3 regions of the Bacillus sp. N1(2025) genome follow, and region 2 is predicted to be linked to each of the others. Evidence: predicted binding sites of a transcription regulator. Region 2 holds the regulator's gene; each other region holds the start of a gene.
The links. Region 2 encodes Rex, which represses fermentation and respiration genes when NADH is low (regulators of the CRP and FNR family bind a similar motif). Its sites were predicted from a motif close to TTGTGAAATATTTCACAA; they were not measured.
Positions count from the first base shown of each region.

Region 1 (6,769 bases), on a different contig from region 2:
ACGGAGAGACAAACATCGGGCAAGGCGAAAAGATTCAGGTCGAATTCGTATCAGCCAACCCGACGGGAGATCTTCACTTAGGCCATGCGCGCGGCGCGGCGGTAGGTGACGCGCTGTGCAGCGTGCTTTCTAAAGCGGGCTATGATGTGAGCCGCGAATACTATATTAATGATGCAGGCAACCAGATTAACAACCTGGCGCTTTCCGTTGAAGTCCGTTATTTTGAAGCGCTCGGTCTCGAGAAACCGATGCCGGAAGACGGCTACCGCGGCGAGGATATTATCGCCATCGGGAAAAAGCTTGCCGAAGATTTCGGCGACCGTTTCGTACATGAAGAGGAGAGCGAACGTCAGGCGTTTTTCCGTGAATACGGCTTAAAGTACGAGCTTGATAAACTTCGCTCCGACCTGGAAAATTTCCGCGTGCCGTTTGACGTATGGTATTCTGAAACGTCACTGTACGAAAACGGAAAAATTGATCAGGCGCTCGAGGCGCTTCGCGAAAAGGGCCATGTATACGAAGAGGACGGCGCGACATGGTTCCGCTCCACAACGTTCGGCGACGATAAAGACCGTGTGCTGATCAAAAAAGACGGTTCATACACTTATTTGCTGCCGGATATCGCATACCATAAAGACAAACTTGACCGCGGATTCGACAAGCTCATCAATGTATGGGGCGCGGATCACCACGGGTATATTCCGCGTATGAAAGCGGCAATTGAAGCGCTCGGTTACAAGAAAGGCACATTGGAAGTTGAGATCATTCAGCTCGTTCATTTATACAAAAACGGCGAAAAAATGAAGATGAGCAAACGTACGGGGAAAGCCGTAACGATGCGCGACCTGATTGAAGAGGTCGGCCTTGACGCGGTTCGTTATTTCTTCGCGATGCGCAGTGCTGATACGCACATGGATTTTGACTTGGATCTTGCCGTATCTACATCTAACGAAAACCCTGTGTATTATGCGCAATACGCACATGCACGTATTTGCAGCATGCTTCGCCAAGGGGAGGAGCAGGGACTTAAACCGGCGGCAGATCTTGATTTCAGCCATATTCAATCAGAAAAAGAATATGACCTGCTGAAAACGATCGGCGGCTTCCCTGAGGCAGTGGCAGAAGCGGCGGAAAAACGCATTCCTCACCGTGTCACAAACTATATTTATGATCTGGCTTCCGCTCTGCACAGCTTCTACAATGCGGAGAAAGTCATCGATCCGGAAAATAAAGAGAAGAGCCGCGCGCGTCTCGCTTTAATGAAGGCGACGCAAATTACGCTGAACAATGCGCTTCAGCTGATCGGAGTATCCGCTCCGGAAAAAATGTAATGATGATCAAAGGACAAAGTCTTCGGGCTTTGTTCTTTTTTTGTATATAAAGCGTGTGATGTAATTCACAATCCCGCACACTGAGTTTTTGTATGATAAGACTGATATTGAATCAGTGAAAGGGGCAAGCCGAATGATCAATCGTCAACATATTCAATTATCGTTGCAGTCATTAAGCTTAGTGGCAGGGTTTATGGTGTGGGTGCTGATTTCATCGCTCATTTCTCAAATGACATCAGATATTCATTTAAGCAAAGGCGAGATTTCATTGGTGACGGCGATTCCCGTTATTCTCGGATCGCTTCTCCGTATTCCTTTAGGATATTTAACGAACAGGTATGGCGCGCGGCTGATGTTTATGATCAGCTTCATCCTGCTTTTGTTTCCTGTATTTTGGATCAGTATCGCGGATTCTTTATTTGATTTAATCGCGGGCGGCTTTTTCTTAGGGATCGGAGGAGCGGTATTCTCCATCGGAGTGACGTCCCTCCCGAAATATTATCCGAAAGAAAAGCACGGTGTCGTCAATGGGATTTACGGTGCCGGAAACATCGGGACCGCCGTTACTACCTTTGCGGCGCCGGTTATCGCTCAAGCCGCGGGATGGAAAGCAACCGTGCAGATGTATCTTGTTTTGCTGGCTGTTTTCGCATTACTGCACGTTTTGTTCGGCGACCGGCATGAGAAGAAAGTCAAAGTTTCCATAAAGACACAAATGAAAGCCGTTTACCGAAATCATGTGCTGTGGATGTTGAGCCTGTTTTATTTTATTACGTTCGGCGCCTTTGTCGCCTTTACCATCTATCTTCCGAATTTTTTGGTTGAGCATTTTGGGCTGAGCCCTGCGGACGCCGGTTTACGGACGGCCGGCTTTATTGCGGTCTCTACACTGCTCAGGCCTGTGGGAGGGTTTCTTGCAGATAAATTGAGTCCGCTCCGTATTCTGATGTTCGTTTTCGCAGGGCTTACGCTGTCAGGCGTCATGCTGTCATTCTCCCCGACGATCGGCCTTTATGCGTTTGGATCGCTGACAGTGGCAGTCTGCTCAGGGATTGGAAACGGGACGGTATTTAAACTGGTGCCTTTCTACTTTTCGAAGCAAGCGGGGATTGCCAACGGTATTGTGTCAGCTATGGGCGGACTGGGCGGTTTTTTCCCTCCGCTGATTCTGGCAAGTGTATTTCAGGCAACAGGCCAATACGCGATCGGGTTTATGGCGCTTTCAGAGGTCGCGTTAGCCAGCTTTGTTCTTGTGATCTGGATGTATTGGCAGGAAAGAATGAAAACACATACGGAGAGAAACAGTCAGAGCCTCAATTCATAATGATCCATTCACAAGATTGTTAGTTTTTTCTGGGTGAGTGCAAATCAAGTCACGTTACAATATACATACGCAACGTGACTTTCTTCGAGGTGAGCTCATGAATATTCTCTCTGTCCGAAAATCTGATAAAGAACTTCTTTCCCGCGAACTGCATGAATTGCTGGAATCGATCAGTACGAAAAGGAAAATGAAAAAACACACTTATTTGTTTCAAGAAGGAATGGATGCAAAAGAGCTTTATCTGATTCAATCAGGACTCATTGAAATCGGCAAGCTGACGTCTGACGGAAAAGACCTGACGCTTAGAATCTGCCAAAAAAACGATATTGTCGGGGAATTGACGCTATTCACAGATGAGCCGAGATATATGCTCAGTGCGAAAGTGTTAGAGGATGGCGAGGTGCTCGTCATTAATAAAAACAAGCTGGAAAAGGAATTGATCCAAAACGGTGTTTTGACGTTTGAATTTATGAAATGGATGAGCACCCATCTTCGAAAAATCCAGTCCAAAATCAGGGACCTGCTTCTTCACGGCAAAAAGGGGGCGCTCTATTCCACCCTTATCCGCTTATCAAACAGCTACGGGGTGGAACGAAGTGACGGGATTCTGATTAACATTGTGCTGACAAATCAGGATTTGGCTAAGTTTTGCGCGGCGGCAAGGGAGAGCGTCAACCGCATGCTGGGAGACCTCCGCAAACAAGGGGTTATTTCGATAGACGAAACCGGAAAAATTATTTTGCACAAGCGGGACTATTTACGATGCGAGATCGAGTGTGAAAATTGTCCGCTTGAGATCTGCAATATTGACTGAAAAAACAAGGGCAGCCGGTGTCCTTGTTTTTCAGCTTGTGATACATATACACATGACGGCGAAAAAGAAGCCGGCATTTACGATTTCCAGAATGCCGATCGTTTTCACGGGCCAGTCTCTTCCGTGAAAAAACCAGGCCCGCAGACTGCTTGGGATAAAAGCGAGAAACGCCCAGCCTGCCCCCAGAAGAGCCGATAAAAAGGGGAGCAAGAGGTGATATCCCCACGACCAGTATGCAAAGGTTCTGTTTTTTCTCTCCCGTATGACCGATTTCACATAAAAAGAACTCCCGATAAAAAATAAAGCAGACTGCAAGAATAGAAACCAAGCCCAGCCGTCAAGGGTTCCCGTTCCCAACCAGCAGCTCGCAAGCCCGCCTGAACAAAAGAACAGAACACCCGCAATATCATTCGTGAGCGCCCGTTCGTTTTTTCGGCGGGCATAATGCGTATGTATGAGAAACAGCGGCAATAAAAAAACGCCGATCCAGACGAGCTGCGGCTTATGAAAGACAGAAATGATCAAAAAGCAGCAGGCGGGAAAACCGTAATACCATATCCACTTTTGATAAGGCTGAAGCTGTTTCTTTTTCAAAGCGAGCGAAACGGGATAAACCGCTAAGTATAGGAAAAGCCAGCCCAGAAAGAGCGGAATATGCCAGAAAACCGGGCCTCCCTTGACCATGCCGAGTAAAAATGGAATCAGCAGCATCGCCCATGCGCCGTGCTGCTTCGGAATCATCGCCTTCATCGAAACCCTCCTTTTTATTTCATTATAAATGCAGACACTCTCCTGATAAGTGACTTTTATCATACAAGCTGTGAAATACATCACTGCCGCGCGGCCTCAATCGGGCTACACTAAAGCTATCCTTAGCACAGGAGGCTTTCCTATGAATCAGTGTGACTATTTATTATTTCTGAAACAACTTTCTATGTTTAATGAAGTGCCTCTGTCCATTGTCGAAACCTTGCTGAAAAACGGGACGTTTATCCGCGGCTCATCTGACCAATCTCCATCCTTTCTTCATTCACAATCCGTTTATATTGTATTAAAAGGCAATATCCGTTTTACGGACAGCAGGCTCCCTGAAGGGTCGCAAACCGTTGCGCTGTGGGAAAAAGGCGATGTGTTTCCGATTGATGAAAAAGGCGGGCTCTATTTATCGCCTTTTATCTCAGTCAATGCCTCACCGGATATTCTTGTACTTCATATTCCATATTCCGTATTTAAGCAAATGATGTCTTACCATCCGCGGCTGCAAATGAACTTTTTGGCGATGCTTCAGCAAAATGTCTTCTGTTCCTATCAGTTGTTTTTGCGGTATCTGCATACATCACGGGATGAAAACGCCGAACCCGGTTCTTAAACAGAACCGGTTTTTTTGATGACGCGGGCGTCCCCATATCGTTTGAAAATCCTTCCTGCTGCTCTGTGTGAACGTTTTGTGAAAAAAGCAGAGTGTGTGACATAGTTCACAAGTTGATGCGCCGTCTCTGTTTATAGTGTACATAGCATCACCTGACTCGGAAGGAGTGAACGATCATGAAGAAAAAGAAAATGAGTCCGTTGCTCAGGAGATTAAACTATTTTTCTCCTATCGAACATCATTCAAATAACCATAGCCAAACGACAAGCGAAGATCGTGATTGGGAGAATGTATATAGAAACAGATGGCAGTACGACAAAGTCGTTCGCTCCACCCACGGCGTCAACTGTACGGGTTCTTGCAGCTGGAATATTTATGTGAAAAACGGAATTGTCACGTGGGAAGGACAAAACTTGAATTATCCATCAACAGGCCCTGATATGCCTGATTTCGAACCGAGAGGCTGTCCGCGGGGGGCCAGTTTTTCTTGGTACATCTACAGCCCGCTCCGTGTGAAATATCCATATGTGCGCGGTGTGCTGATCAATTTGTGGCGGGAAGCATTGCAGGCGCATCAAAATCCGCTGGATGCCTGGAAATCGATCATTGAAAACCCTGAAAAAGCGAAGTCCTATAAACAGGCAAGAGGGAAAGGCGGTTTTGTCCGCGCGGAATGGCCGGAGGTGCTGAAGCTGATTTCAGCCTCTCTGCTGTATACGGTGATGAAATACGGGCCTGACCGGAATGTCGGTTTTTCTCCGATCCCGGCGATGTCCATGATCAGCCATGCGTCAGGCTCCCGGTTTATGTCGTTAATCGGCGGCCCTATGCTCAGTTTTTATGACTGGTATGCGGATCTTCCGCCGGCGTCCCCGCAAATTTGGGGTGACCAGACGGACGTTCCGGAAAGCAGTGATTGGTACAATTCCGGCTATATTATCACATGGGGCTCCAACGTTCCGTTAACGAGAACGCCTGACGCGCATTTTTTGGCGGAGGCCCGCTATAAAGGCGCTAAGGTCATTTCAATCAGCCCGGATTTTGCGGAATCCTCAAAGTTCGCAGATGACTGGCTGAGTATCCGCCAAGGGACTGACGGGGCGCTTGCGATGGCCATGGGTCACGTCATTCTTCAGGAATTCTACGTGAACCAAGAAACTGAACGTTTTATTGAGTATGCGAAGCAATACACCGATTTTCCATTCTTCGTCACTCTGTCAAAAGAGAACGGCGTGTATACAGCCGGGCGGTTTCTGCATGCGAAAGACATCGGGCGGCAGACAAAAAATGATCAGTGGAAGCCGGCGGTCTGGAATGAACAGACAGGTGCGTTTGCCATACCGCAAGGGACAATGGGCTCCCGCTGGGACGGGCAGCAGAAATGGAATCTGCACATGATCGACGAAGACACCGGGGAACAGATTGAGCCGCGTCTCTCCGTGCTCGGAATAGAGGACGAAATCGGCTCAGTGCGCATTCCGTATTTTTCAAATGACGGAAACAAAGTGCTTGAGCGGGATCTTCCTATTAAAAAATTGGATCTGAATGGTGAAGAGACGTACGTCACGACCGTGTTTGACTTGATATTGGCCAACTACGGCGTGAACCGGGGCATCGGCGGACAATCAGCCGCATCTTATGATGATCCCCGTCCGTTCACACCTGCCTGGCAGGAACAGATCACGGGAATTAAAAGAGAAGCCGTTATACAGATTGCCAGGGAGTTTGCCCAAAATGCGATCGATACAGACGGCAGATCCATGATTATCGTAGGGGCCGGCATTAACCACTGGTTCAACTCCGACACGATTTACCGTGCGGTGTTAAATCTTGTTTTACTCGTAGGCGCCCAAGGCGTAAACGGCGGAGGCTGGGCCCATTACGTGGGGCAGGAAAAGCTCCGACCTGCTGAAGGCTGGCAGACGATTGCA
Region 1 covers NZ_JBLTJB010000002.1:354,955-361,723, forward strand. Annotated here, with positions in the region: gene argS (arginine--tRNA ligase) at 1-1,331, shown strand, start outside; gene narK (nitrate transporter NarK) at 1,465-2,655, shown strand; gene ACNFN4_RS06675 (Crp/Fnr family transcriptional regulator) at 2,753-3,469, shown strand; gene ACNFN4_RS06680 (YwiC-like family protein) at 3,500-4,219, opposite strand; gene ACNFN4_RS06685 (Crp/Fnr family transcriptional regulator) at 4,362-4,838, shown strand; gene ACNFN4_RS06690 (nitrate reductase subunit alpha) at 5,015-6,769, shown strand, end outside.
Region 1: ACNFN4_RS06690 (nitrate reductase subunit alpha) is a predicted target of Rex. The motif match lies at 4,933-4,950, and genes of this name have one in related genera.

Region 2 (6,769 bases):
TTCAGTTCCCGGCGCTTGCTTTGGTTGTGTCAGGCGGACATACGGAATTGGTTTATATGAAAGAGCACGGTTCATTCGAGGTTATTGGTGAAACGCTGGATGATGCCGCAGGCGAAGCTTACGACAAAGTGGCAAGAACGATGGGGCTTCCCTATCCGGGAGGGCCGCAGATTGATAAGCTGGCTGCTGCGGGAACGGATTCCATTCCGCTTCCGCGTGCGTGGCTGGAAGAAGGGTCTTACAATTTCAGCTTCAGCGGCCTGAAATCAGCCGTGATTAACACGCTTCATAACGCCTCGCAAAAAAATGAGGTGATTCCTCCGGAGGATCTTGCCGCAAGCTTTCAGCAGAGTGTCATTGATGTACTGACGGCAAAAACCTCTAAGGCCGCGAAAGAATACGGGGTTAAACAAGTGCTGCTTGCAGGGGGCGTAGCCGCTAACAAAGGGTTGAGAGCCGCACTGCAGCAGGAATTCAGCCATTCGGGAGATCCCGAGCTTGTCATCCCGCCGCTTTCTTTATGCACGGACAATGCAGCGATGATTGCGGCTGCCGGAACCGTTGCTTTTGAAAAGGGGATCCGGGGCTCATATGATATGAACGGACAGCCCGGTTTGGAATTAACATCCTTTGATCGTCTCACGTTGTAAAACGTGAGTTTTTTTTTACTTATTAACAGATAATTCTAACATATCCACAGGATTGTGAATATATTCAGAAATCCAGTCTGGATAAGGGACTATAAGTTGTTAGTAAAGTGGATAAAGTCAGAAAATTTTGTGGATAGTGTGTATAAAGCGCTTACTTAAATAGCAGGCAAGGAGAAAAGCTGTGGATAAAAAAGCACCCCTTAAAGAGGTGCTTGACTTTTTCTATTCTTCTGAGGAGAGTTCTTCCCACTCCGCTAATAATCGTTCCAGCTCTTGATTCAGAGCTTCGTTCTCTGAGTGAATGGTCTGTACCTTTTCGTGATCCTGATACACGTCAGGGTCGCACAGCAGCTCCTCATTGGCACTGATTTTCTCTTCGGCGGATGAGACGGCCGCTTCGATTTCTTCAATGCGTCTCAGTCGCTGCCGTTCTTTCTTCTTCCATTCTTTTTCTTCCTCGTAAGTTCTTTTCGTATCCTGTTTGACCTTGCCGGCAGGCTGAGCCTGCTCTTTTTCCTGCCGCTTCATTTCTTCCAGTTCCAGCTGCTGGGCTTTTTTCTCGGTGTAATAGTCATAGTCACCCAAATATTCTTCTGCATGATCAGGTGACAGCTCCAGCACTCTTGTGGCGATTCTGTTAATAAAGTAACGGTCATGCGAGACAAATAACAGTGTTCCCGGGTAGTCGATCAGGGCGTTTTCCAGCACCTCTTTACTGTCCAGGTCAAGGTGGTTTGTCGGTTCATCTAGGATGAGAAAGTTTGCTTTTTGAAGCATCAGCTTGGCAAGCGCGACTCTTGCTTTCTCCCCGCCGCTTAACGAACGGACCGGTTTCAGGACATCGTCTCCGCTGAACAGAAAGTTGCCGAGGCATGTCCTGATCTCTTTTTCCGGCATGTCCGGATATTCATCCCACAGCTCGTCCAGCACGCGTTTGGACGAGGTCAGTTCAGCCTGCTCCTGATCATAATAGCCGATTGTGACGTTGGAACCGTACGTGATCGACCCGGATTCCGGACTGATTGTATTCATAATGGTTTTCAGCAAAGTTGATTTGCCGATTCCGTTCGGTCCGACGAGGGCGGCGCTTTCGCCTCTTGTAATGCCGAAGGTCAGGTTTTTCAAGAGCGGAGGCTGGCCGTCATAGCTGATGGAAACATCCTGTACGCGCAGGACGTCGTTTCCGCTCTGTTTTGTAATGTCAAAACGGAAGGCGGCTGATTTTTCATCCCCGAGCGGCTTTGCCATGACGTCCATCCGTTCAAGCTGTTTTCGTCTGCTTTGGGCTCTTTTCGTTGTAGAAGCTCTGGCCAGATTGCGGTCGACAAAATCTTGAAGCTTGGCGATTTCGTCCTGCTGTTTTTCATACAGCTTCAGGTCTTTCTCATACTGCTCAGCTTTTTGTTCTAAATAGGCGCTGTAGTTGCCGAGGTATTTTTTGCTTTCTGTCCGTGAGACCTCGTACACTTGGCTGACGACTTTATCAAGAAAGTATCTGTCGTGGGAAACGATCAGAATGGCGCCTGAATATCCCTGTAAATAATGCTCAAGCCATGTAAGCGTATCGATGTCGAGATGGTTCGTCGGTTCATCCAGAATAAGCAGATCAGGCTGGGTCAGCAGCAGCTTTCCGAGCGCAAGTCTTGTTTTCTGACCGCCGCTCAGGCTTTGCACTTTCACGGAATCGTCAAATTTTCCGAAGCCGAGGCCGTGAAGGATAGAGCGGACGTCCGCTTCATATTGATAGCCGCCTTTATCCTTGAAATCCTGCTGAAGCCTGTCATAGGTTTTCATCAGCGTCTCAAGCTCCGCCGGGGCGGCCGTGGCCATCTTTTCTTCAATAGAGCGCATCTCTTTTTCCATTGCTTTCAGGAAATCAAAAACGCTCAGCAGTTCTTCTTTTATGGTAAGCTGGGATTCCAAGCCTGTGTGCTGGGCAAGATATCCCATCGTTAATTCTTTCGGTTTGATTAATTCACCCTTTTCATATGAAAGGTGACCTGCGATAATTTTAAGGAGAGTTGATTTGCCGGCTCCGTTTCTGCCTACTATGGCGATGCGATCCCGAGATCTGACTTCAAGCTTTATATTGTTTAAAATAGGATCAGCGCCAAAAGATTTGGATAGCTGATTAATTTGTAAGATCATCATATTATTTCACCTCTGTTATAATAAGTTAAGTGTAGCTTATCAACCTGCTGTCAGCAAACAATACATCAGAATTGGAACATTATAGGATAAGACATCAGGGAGAAAATAGTGTATGATCAGAAGTAAGGAGAGTTTAAATATGAATGGATTTTCTCATTTTAATGAAGAAGGCCGTGCCCGCATGGTGGATATAAGCGATAAATCTTCAACAGTCCGTACTGCCGCTGCGATATCCAGCGTACACATGAAGCATGACGTGTACAGCAGAATCAAAAACCGCGAGATCGGAAAAGGAGACGTGCTGGCTGTCGCACAGGTGGCAGGAATTATGGCCGCAAAGCAGACGTCAGCGATTATCCCGATGTGCCACCCGCTTTCTTTAAGCAGCGTCGACATTTCATTCGGCTGGGAGGAAAAGGATTCCGAAGCCGTTCTTCATATACAGGCAAGCGTAAAAACGAAAGGGAGTACAGGTGTGGAAATGGAAGCGCTAACTTCCGCTTCAGTCTGCGCTTTGACCGTTTATGACATGTGCAAGGCGCTGGATAAAGGAATGGTCATCGGCCCGACCTGCCTCATGGAAAAAACAGGAGGCAAAAACGGTGATTTTAAAAGAGATGCATCTGAGTATAAAGTGGAGGACCAATCATGAACAAGGATCAATCAAAAATTCCACAGGCGACGGCAAAACGGCTGCCGCTTTATTATCGCTTTTTAAAGAATTTACACGCGTCAGGAAAGCAGCGCGTTTCATCAGCTGAACTGAGCGATGCGGTAAAAGTCGATTCGGCCACGATCCGCCGGGATTTTTCCTATTTCGGGGCGCTCGGCAAAAAAGGATACGGCTATAATGTGGATTACCTGCTGTCATTTTTCAGAAAAACACTGGATCAGGATGAAACGACGAATGTCATTTTGATCGGTGTCGGGAATTTAGGGACGGCGTTTCTTCACTATAATTTCACAAAAAATAATAACACAAAAATATCTATGGCTTTTGATGTGAATCAGAGTAAAATAGGAACTGAGGTAGGCGGTGTGCCTGTCTTTGATCTTAATGATTTAGAGCTTCACATTAAGGATGAACCCGTGGCAATTCTTACCGTTCCGGCGGTTGCCGCGCAGTCAATCACCGACCGGCTCGTGTCGCTCGGCATCAAGGGGATCCTTAACTTTACGCCGGCCCGTTTGAATGTGCCGGATCACATTCGAATTCATCATATAGATTTAGCTGTAGAGCTTCAATCATTGGTTTATTTCTTAAAGCATTATTCTGTTTTGGAAGAAATTGAATAGCGAAAGGAGGAGCTGCACATGATCGGTCCTGGAAGCCTGGCGGTTATCGGTGTGGTGGCGGTGATTATTTTCGGTCCGAAGAAGCTTCCCGAATTAGGAAAAGCGGCGGGAGACACGCTTCGTGAATTTAAGAACGCTACTAAGGGATTAGCCGGTGAAGAAGAGGAAAAAAAGAAAGAAGAACAGTAAGATAGGATGACGCGTATGAGAGTGAATCAAATGACGCTTGTGGAGCATATTGCCGAACTTCGGAAACGATTGCTGATTGTGGCGTTATCCTTTACGGTTTTCTTTATTGCCGGCTTTTTTCTGGCAAAACCTATCATTGTGTACCTTCAAAAAGCCGATGAAGTAAAAGAGCTCACCCTTAATGCTTTTAACCTGACGGATCCGCTGTTTATCTTTTTGCAGTTCGCGTTTATCATCGGCATCATTTTGACTTCGCCGATTATTCTCTATCAGATTTGGGCGTTTGTCAGCCCGGGTCTGTATGAGAAGGAGCGCAAAGTAACACTCAGCTATATTCCGATTTCGATCGTGCTGTTTGTCGGCGGTGTGTCGTTTTCTTATTATATTTTATTTCCGCTGGTCGTTGATTTTATGAAGCGGGTTTCGAATGACCTGGATGTCAACCAGGTGATCGGGATTACCGAGTACTTTCATTTTCTGCTGCAGCTGACGATTCCGTTCGGACTGCTGTTTCAGATGCCGGTGCTGATCATGTTTTTAACGAGACTCGGTGTTATCACGCCGAGGTTTTTATCAAAGATCAGGAAGTACGCGTATTTTGTGCTGCTTGTGATCGCCGCGATGATTGCGCCGCCTGAGCTGCTGTCTCACTTGATGATTACCATTCCGCTTTGCATTTTATACGAGATCAGTATTCTGATCTCAAAAGCGGCGTATCGGAAAAGGCAGACCGGCAGTGAATCTGATCAGGACGTATCAGCATAAAAAAAGCCATTTCTCCATGATGAGAAATGGCTTTTCTTTTATTTTTGATTTTTTTTCACTTTAAATGAGAAAGCGAACATTTTAAACGAGATGCTGATATTATAAGCGGCGAAAACCATCAGCAGTATGGAATAAAAAGACCACATGCTTCCCGGAGAGCTTGCGGCCAAATACGTAAAGATACAGCCGACTGCGAAATAAATCAAGCCCCAAGTCATTGGGTTCCTCATACAAACAATCCTCCAATAATTAATTGCATTTGCTCAGTATGCTGTTCAATATATTTTTGGGCGGGGCCGAGCTGCATGACCACGACAATGGTATTCATCATGACATGGGCGAATATCGGCACAATAATCCGTTTCGTCTGCACATACAAGAACGCAAAGGTAAAGCCCATGGCCGTATACAGCAGCAGGTGCGTGAGGTCTTGATGCACAATGCCGAAAATGACGGAACTGATCAGTCCGGCGACAAAGAAATTCGTTTTTTCATATAATACACCGAAGATGATCTTCCGGAAAATGATTTCTTCAAGAATCGGCCCGACGATAGAAGAAACGATAATCATGAGCGGCATGGCTTTAATAATGTTGAGAATGGCTTTCGTGTTTTCGGAACCGCTGCCCACATGAAAGACATACTGCTCAATCATCCCGGCGATTCCCTGAGAAAATAAAGCGAGCCATATTCCCGCGACCGCCCAGAGAACGGACATGCCGGCGGATGCTTTCTTCCCGTTTCTTAATGTCTGCTTCGGCGCGGTTCTCAAAATCAAGAGAACGATAATCAGGCAGATGAAAAAGCTTACGACGGAATAAATCCCCTGAGCCATGGTGAGATTCGCATTCGTAGGGTGCCCGCCCGCATAGCCGAATTTGTACATTAAAGGAATGCCGATCAATGCGGAAAGCTGCATGATAACATATGTCAAAATGATATACCAATACTGTTTTCTCAAATGATATGTACTCCTTTATCCTATAAAATCAACTTATTTGTTCTTATTGTAACACAAGTGAACTTGACGTGAAAAAAGGAGAAAATCAGTGTGAGAGAGAATCATGTAAGCGTGAAAATTTTTTATTCTTATGACTTGAAATTGGAAGTGAGATTCTTTATTATAATAACTGTGTTAGCACTCTTTAGAGCTGAGTGCTAAAATTACATATTCATACTATTGAGGAGGTTATTACATTGTTAAAGCCATTAGGTGATCGCGTTGTCATTGAACTCGTAGAATCTGAAGAAAAAACTGCCAGCGGAATCGTATTACCGGATTCTGCAAAAGAAAAGCCGCAAGAAGGCAAAATCGTGGCAGCCGGTTCAGGTCGCGTGTTGGAAAGCGGAGAGCGCGTTGCTTTAGAAGTAAAAGAGGGCGACCGCATTATCTTCTCAAAATACGCCGGTACTGAAGTGAAATACGAAGGTACTGAATACTTAATCTTACGTGAAAGCGACATTTTAGCTGTTATCGGCTAAGCAAATAAATATTTTTAAAAATTCGAGGAGGTTTCGTTAACATGGCAAAAGATATTAAGTTTAGTGAAGAAGCACGCCGCGCTATGCTTCGCGGTGTCGATGCGCTTGCTGACGCTGTAAAAGTAACTTTAGGGCCAAAAGGACGCAACGTGGTTCTGGAGAAAAAATTCGGTTCTCCGTTAATTACAAATGACGGTGTGACAATCGCAAAAGAAATTGAACTTGAAGATGCGTTT
Region 2 covers NZ_JBLTJB010000005.1:3,355-10,123, forward strand. Annotated here, with positions in the region: gene tsaD (tRNA (adenosine(37)-N6)-threonylcarbamoyltransferase complex transferase subunit TsaD) at 1-650, shown strand, start outside; gene ACNFN4_RS12690 (ABC-F family ATP-binding cassette domain-containing protein) at 873-2,801, opposite strand; gene moaC (cyclic pyranopterin monophosphate synthase MoaC) at 2,941-3,453, shown strand; gene ACNFN4_RS12700 (redox-sensing transcriptional repressor Rex) at 3,450-4,097, shown strand; gene ACNFN4_RS12705 (twin-arginine translocase TatA/TatE family subunit) at 4,116-4,286, shown strand; gene tatC (twin-arginine translocase subunit TatC) at 4,293-5,051, shown strand; gene ACNFN4_RS12715 (YdiK family protein) at 5,090-5,281, opposite strand; gene ACNFN4_RS12720 (CPBP family intramembrane glutamic endopeptidase) at 5,278-6,012, opposite strand; gene groES (co-chaperone GroES) at 6,249-6,533, shown strand; gene groL (chaperonin GroEL) at 6,575-6,769, shown strand, end outside.

Region 3 (6,769 bases), on a different contig from region 2:
AAAAAGCATGGAACAAACAGCCACGAAGGACGCCTCGACGAAGTTTGTCGTCATCGGTCTTTTGCTGGGCATTTTAATGTCGGCTATGGATAATACAATCGTTGCCACTGCGATGGGAAATATCGTGGCGGACCTCGGAAGTTTCGATAAGTTCGCGTGGGTGACGGCATCATACATGGTAGCCGTTATGGCCGGTATGCCGATTTACGGAAAACTGTCCGATATGTACGGACGCAAACGTTTCTTTTTATTCGGTCTTATTCTTTTCTTAATCGGATCTGCATTATGCGGAATCGCCCAAACAATGGATCAGCTCATTATTTACCGCGTCATTCAGGGAATCGGCGGAGGCGCGCTGATGCCGATCGCCTTCACGATCATTTTTGATTTATTTCCGCCGGAAAAACGCGGAAAAATGTCGGGCATGTTCGGTGCCGTTTTCGGCCTGTCCAGCGTTCTCGGGCCGCTTTTAGGCGCGCTCATTACCGACTCCATCAGCTGGCACTGGGTGTTTTACATCAACGTGCCGATCGGTATTTTATCATTGTTTTTCATTCTGCGTTATTATAAAGAGTCCCTTGAACACAAGAAACAGAAAATCGACTGGGCCGGCGCAATCACGCTGGTGGTTTCCATTGTCGGTCTGATGTTCGCTCTTGAGCTCGGCGGAAAAACGTATGATTGGAACTCCGTGCAGATCATCGGTCTGTTCGCTGTATTCGCCGTGTTCTTTATCGCCTTTTTTATTGTGGAAAGAAAAGCGGAAGAACCGATTATCTCATTTTGGATGTTTAAAAACCGTTTATTTGCTACGGCACAGATTCTGGCGTTCCTTTACGGAGCCACGTTCGTCATTTTAGCGGTGTTTATCCCGATCTTCGTTCAGGCTGTGTACGGAAGCACCGCGACAAGCGCGGGCTTTATTTTGACGCCGATGATGATCGGTTCTGTTATCGGAAGTATGATCGGCGGAATTTTCCAGACGAAAGTGCGGTTCCGCAATTTAATGCTGATTTCCGTGGTCGCTTTCTTTATCGGAATGCTGCTGCTTTCCAATATGACACCGGATACGGCGCGTACGATGCTGACGGTATTCATGCTGATCTCAGGATTCGGCGTCGGCTTTAACTTCTCACTGCTGCCGGCCGCGTCCATGAACGATCTGGAGCCGCGTTACCGCGGAAGCGCCAACTCAACAAACTCGTTTTTGAGATCATTCGGCATGACACTCGGTGTGACGATTTTCGGAACCATCCAGACGAATGTGTTTACCAATAAGCTCACAGATTCATTCAGCGGCATGAAAGGAGCGGGCGGCGCGATGCAGAACATCGGAAATCCGCAGGAGATCTTCCAGGCCGGCACGCGCGCTCATATTCCGCCGTACATTCTGGATCGCATTATTGACGCCATGTCGCAAAGCATCACATATGTATTTACGCTTGCGCTGGCGCCGATCGTCATTGCGGCCGTTACCATTTTGTTTATGGGAAAAGCGAGAGTAAAAACCTCTCAGGAAATGGCGAAAAAAGCGAATTAAAAAAAGCAGTACATGGCGCTTGTCATGTACTGCTTTTTTGTTTACTCTGCGAAATGCGGAGCGAGAATATCTTTCAGCACGTTTGCGCTGCGGCTGAATTGAGCCTGTTCTGTTTCATTCAGCTCAAGTTCCGTCACACCTGCGATGCCGTTCCGATTGACGACGGCCGGAACGCCGATAAAGACGTCGTTTACACCGTATTGGCCGTCCAGATATGTGCTGACGGTTAAAATGCTGTTTTCATTACGCAAAATCGCTTTTGTGATGCGGGCGAGGCTCATCGCCACTCCGTAATATGTCGCGCCTTTTTTCTCGATAATATGGTAGGCCGCGTTTTTCACATCGTCAACGATCTGATCCAGCTCGTCCTGTTTGTAAGCTGCATTTTTCTCCAGCAATTGCTGCACCGGCACTCCGCCGATATTGGCGTGACTCCATACAGGAAGCTCGGTATCGCCGTGCTCGCCGATAATGTGGGCGTGTACGTTTTGCGGAGCGGCTCCGAAGTATTCACTCAGCATATAACGGAATCGCGCAGAATCCAGTGTCGTGCCGCTGCCGATGACGCGTTCTTTCGGCAGCCCGCTGAATGTCCATGTCGCATAAGTGAGAATGTCGACCGGGTTTGTGGCAACGAGGAAGATGCCGTCAAATCCGCTTGCCATTACTTCACCGACAATGCTTTTAAAAATGGCGAGATTTTTTTCGACCAGCTCAAGTCTCGTTTCGCCCGGTTTTTGATTGGCCCCTGCACAGATGCACACGATATCGGCATCCTTGCAATCCTCATATGTGCCGTAAGACGTTTTGACCGGATGAGGCGCAAATGCCTTTCCGTGATTTAAATCCATGACATCTCCCATGGCTTTTTCTCTATTTACATCAATGATCACAAGCTCATCTGTGATCCCTTGGTTAATTAACGCAAATGCATAACTGCTTCCAACAAAACCTGCTCCGATTAATGCTACTTTGTTCACTCGTTCGTTCATCATGTATGCTCATCCTCCAGTGTTTCGTGGTGTCTGTTTTTACCTTGTGAAGTATTTCACATTTATATTGTGCAACACTTCACAAACTTTTGCAAGAGAAAAGTTTGATTTTTGGACAAAAAAATACCGGTGATGGTTTCCAGATTGTTGACAACATCCTAAAACAGAACCGTTTTAGGATGTTGTCATCTTTTCAGCGTGATTGATTTCCTAACAGAAGCAAGGGTTTGATGTGATGATGTCTCTATTCATTAATGCGGAAGATAACCATTCAAACCAGAGTTGTTATATAAACCATTCTGCACATAATCAAAGCCGGGATGGTTCTGTCCGGGCACTTGGGCGCTGCCATTGTTAAAAATCACTTTGGCGTCGGCCGTATCCGCATTCGCAGGCAGCGTCAGCGTGTAAATTCCATCTGCATTCTTAGTCATGGCTTTCCCCGGCCACGATCCGGTTAATTCTATGGCCCCGCCTCCATCATGTTTGTATATATAAGCATTTACATTGCCCCAATGATCCGGATTTTGATAGCCAATGATGTTGGTTTGGGACGGGTCTTTTTTGACAAACGTGTATTCTTGGGTTCTCGATGCACCCTCGCCGTTCGTTCCGGTTAACTTGACGTTGTATGTCGTGCCGATTGGATCTTCTTTCCCGATCGTTAATCGGTCTCCATCCTTAAATGCTGTCTCCTGCCCATTATTGATTTGGTAAACGGCTTTTGCTGTTTTCGCATTTGCACGCAGGGTGACCGTCAGCTGATCATTGAAAGAATGGACTGCCTCTGTTTGGTAATTCTCAAGAAAGACATGAGGCGCATTTCCAATATCGTCAGGATAAAGGACAGCCGCGGATCTGGCATTGATGGTGCCTGTCAGTTTGCCGTTCGCTACTTGAAATGAACCGGCGCCGGCCCTATTATCATACCTGCCGTCAGGCAATTTCGTTGAAGTATTGATGGTGACAGAAGATGATCCTGCATTTGCCAGCACAACGCCTTTTGAGCCGCGCTGATTCATAAATATTTGATTGTTGCCATTCGGATTTGAGAGTTCCTCAGGCTGCCCGGCCATTTCATTGTGAAATTGATTGACCGCAGTGATCGCCTGATCTTTAAATAAGGCGCTCCCGCGATCTCCTATTTGACTTTTTCCGGGAAATCTTACACCATTTCCTCCGCCCTCAGGCCTGGAAAAGAAAAGAGGCGTGCTTCCTGAGCGCGAACCAATCACTGCCCAGCCTAAACGAATATCGTCATCACTCATCCATGTAGACTCTTCATCATCATTGGCATACGTATCATGTGATTCCACCCATGTGACTAACTTGTCCGCAGACACGTCAGATGCATAATGGGAGATATTCGACACACTCAGATTACGGTTCTTTAAAGCGGATCTGATGGAATGCCCGTAGTTAGAAGCCGTCACATTCATATAATTCGCATAAGCAGTATCTCTGGACGCGCTGTCTTGCAGGATTTCTCCGTATTGGAACTCCGCCGATGTATTTGTGATATTCGGCCAAAATTGGCTGCCGTAATTCCCATCATCCGGAAGCTCTATATGCTTGGCGGCATCATAGCGGAACCCGTCTGCTCCGTCATTCAATGCTCTTTCCAAGAAACCTTTCAGGTAGGCTTGCACCTCAGTATTCTGAGTATTCCAATCATACAGCCCAAGCAATGCATTTTGAGTGATGTCCCATCGGTCCGACCAATTTTTAATTTGTGTGTTTCCATGGGTCCAGTTTGGAATACGCTTAATCTCATCAGAAATCGCGCCATAATCGCTGGTGGTATGATTGACAACCGCATCGACAATGACTTTTACGCCATACTTTTCCGCGGCTGCACACATGTCCTTAAATTCTTGTTCAGTGCCTAAGTAACGGTTGCCGATTTGGTACGATGTCGGCTGATAGAGCCAGTACCAGTTCGACATGCTTTTATCTCCTTGGTTCCCTTCCTTTACTTGGTTAATCGGAGACGTCTGAATGGCTGCATAACCCGCATCACGAATCTCTTTCATATTTTGTGTTAACGTATTGAATGACCAATTCCATGCATGAAGGATGGTCCCGTTTTTGACCGATGAATCGGTCACCTCATTCGATTTGTTTGCAGTTTCAGCGTTTGCACCCGCCGGGCCTGACAAAACCAAATGAAACAGCAATAAAAATCCGGCGAATAACGGCAGTAAAGAGGTTTTGAATCGTTTTTTAAACATTTTTGACACTCCTTATTTGATTTTTGAAGACTGACTGCGGAGTCAAAAATTCCTCTTACTCTTTCTTCAGCTTCCTCCTTTCAATTGTTGTGAAGACTGGATAATTCTGTTAACGCTTACATTTGAACTTACCACACACTCTCTATCAAAGCAACGCGGCAGAGTGAATTCAAATCTATATTCCTATCAAATTAAAAGACTTTTCTCTTATAAACAAAAAAAGAAACCACCATCAAGATGATTTCTTTTTTATTTCTTTTATCGCTCTTCTGTAAGACAGCTTCACAATGACATACCGAAGCAGAAACAGAATGCCTCCGCAGACGATAAAAAGAAAGATCATTTTCAGCCAAGCAAAGAATGTATGGGGAAACCCCCTGTCGTACATCGTAAGCGCCGCTGCCGCAAAAGTGACCGCAATTGAATCTATCCGCTGCTGCTTCACCCGCTTTTGCAGTTCTTCTTTGGTGTCTATTCTCGGCATGAGCATTCCCGACGCTCCCGCCCTGATGCAATAATAAACAATTATAATGAAGAAAACCGCCAAGCTTCCGGCCCATTCCCTAAACGGACAGTTCAGAACAAGTCCGCGTACGATGATGTCAAGCAAAGACAGTGTGCCCACAAGCATTCCGACTTCTGACCAAATCATTCGTTCTTTCTCTTTCACACTCTCACTCTTTCCATTCACGTTTGAAAGTCCGTTCCGACGCTGATTCATGACTTCCTCCCGTACTATTAAGAATGGCTTACAACTCCCATTATATCTTGCCGATTCATAATGATAAACCGAAATATCATTGACAAAAATATTAATAAGGACCCCAATTGATCAGGACGCCTATGCAAATAAACACGAGGCCGATGACAAACCAAATCAGCGCCAGCGGAATCATGAAGCGAAGCCACTTTACGTACGGAATGCCGCTGGCAGCCAGTACGGCCATCAGCACGCCGGAAGTCGGATTGACACAGTTTACGACGCCTTCTCCGAGCATGACCGCTTCAACCGCGACCTGTCTCGTGATGCCCATCAGATCGGCAAGCGGCGCCAAGATCGGAATAAATACGACCGCCTCCCCTGAGCCCGATGAAATCAGAAAATGAAGCAGGGCGCTGGAAATATACATCCCGATTGCGCCTGCCATCGGGCTGAAACCGTGCAGCAGTGACGCAAGTCCATTGACTACCGTATCAAGCAGCTTTCCATGTTCCAGGATAACGGAAATGCTTCTCGCCATTCCGACGATCAGCGCGCCGTAAACGAGCCCCTGACAGCCTGTAATAAATGTTTTTGCGACATCATTTGCCGCCATTCCCGCAATCAGGCCGGACACGATTGAGATAAAAATGAACACGGCGGCCATCTCTGAATCAGACCAGCCAAGAGTAAGCGCACCGTATAAAAAGCCGGCAAGCGACAAAGCCGCGACAGCCAGAATCAATTTATGGCGGACGGTAAACGGGACATGCTTGTCCTCCGGCTCAGAAACCTGCGGGAGTGAACCTGCCGCCGGAAACCAATCGTTCCCCAGCAGACTGGCGTCCTTTGCTTTTCTGAGTTTTCTCGTATACCGATAAATATATAAAATAGATGATAACAGAAAACAAATGTAGACGGCAATCCGCAGGCCGATACCGGAAAACAGCGGCAGCTCCGCGATGCTTTGTGATAACCCGAGCGGTGAAGGCGATAAAATCGTCGCGTTAAACCCGGCATAACAGCCGATATAAATGACGGCCGCTCCGGCCACGGCGTCCCATTTCAGCGAACGGGCGACAATCAGGCCGATCGGAATAAAACCGATCACGGAATTAACGACGATGCCGGTTGTGCCGAGGATCGAAAATAGAGATCCGACAATCGCAATAAACAGCAGCTGTTTTGTGCGGAACGTACTGATGACATTACTGATCAATCCATTGATGGCGCCCGTTTTCTCCAAAATCGCAATGGTGCCGCCCGTAAACAGGATTAAAAAAATAATCGGCGCGGAACTTGTCAT
Region 3 covers NZ_JBLTJB010000008.1:120,302-127,070, reverse strand. Annotated here, with positions in the region: gene ACNFN4_RS17000 (MDR family MFS transporter) at 8-1,540, shown strand; gene ACNFN4_RS16995 (L-lactate dehydrogenase) at 1,582-2,535, opposite strand; gene amyE (alpha-amylase) at 2,784-4,763, opposite strand; gene ACNFN4_RS16985 (DUF6773 family protein) at 4,996-5,484, opposite strand; gene ACNFN4_RS16980 (YfcC family protein) at 5,576-6,769, opposite strand, start outside.
Region 3: ACNFN4_RS16995 (L-lactate dehydrogenase) is a predicted target of Rex. The motif match lies at 2,577-2,594, and genes of this name have one in related genera.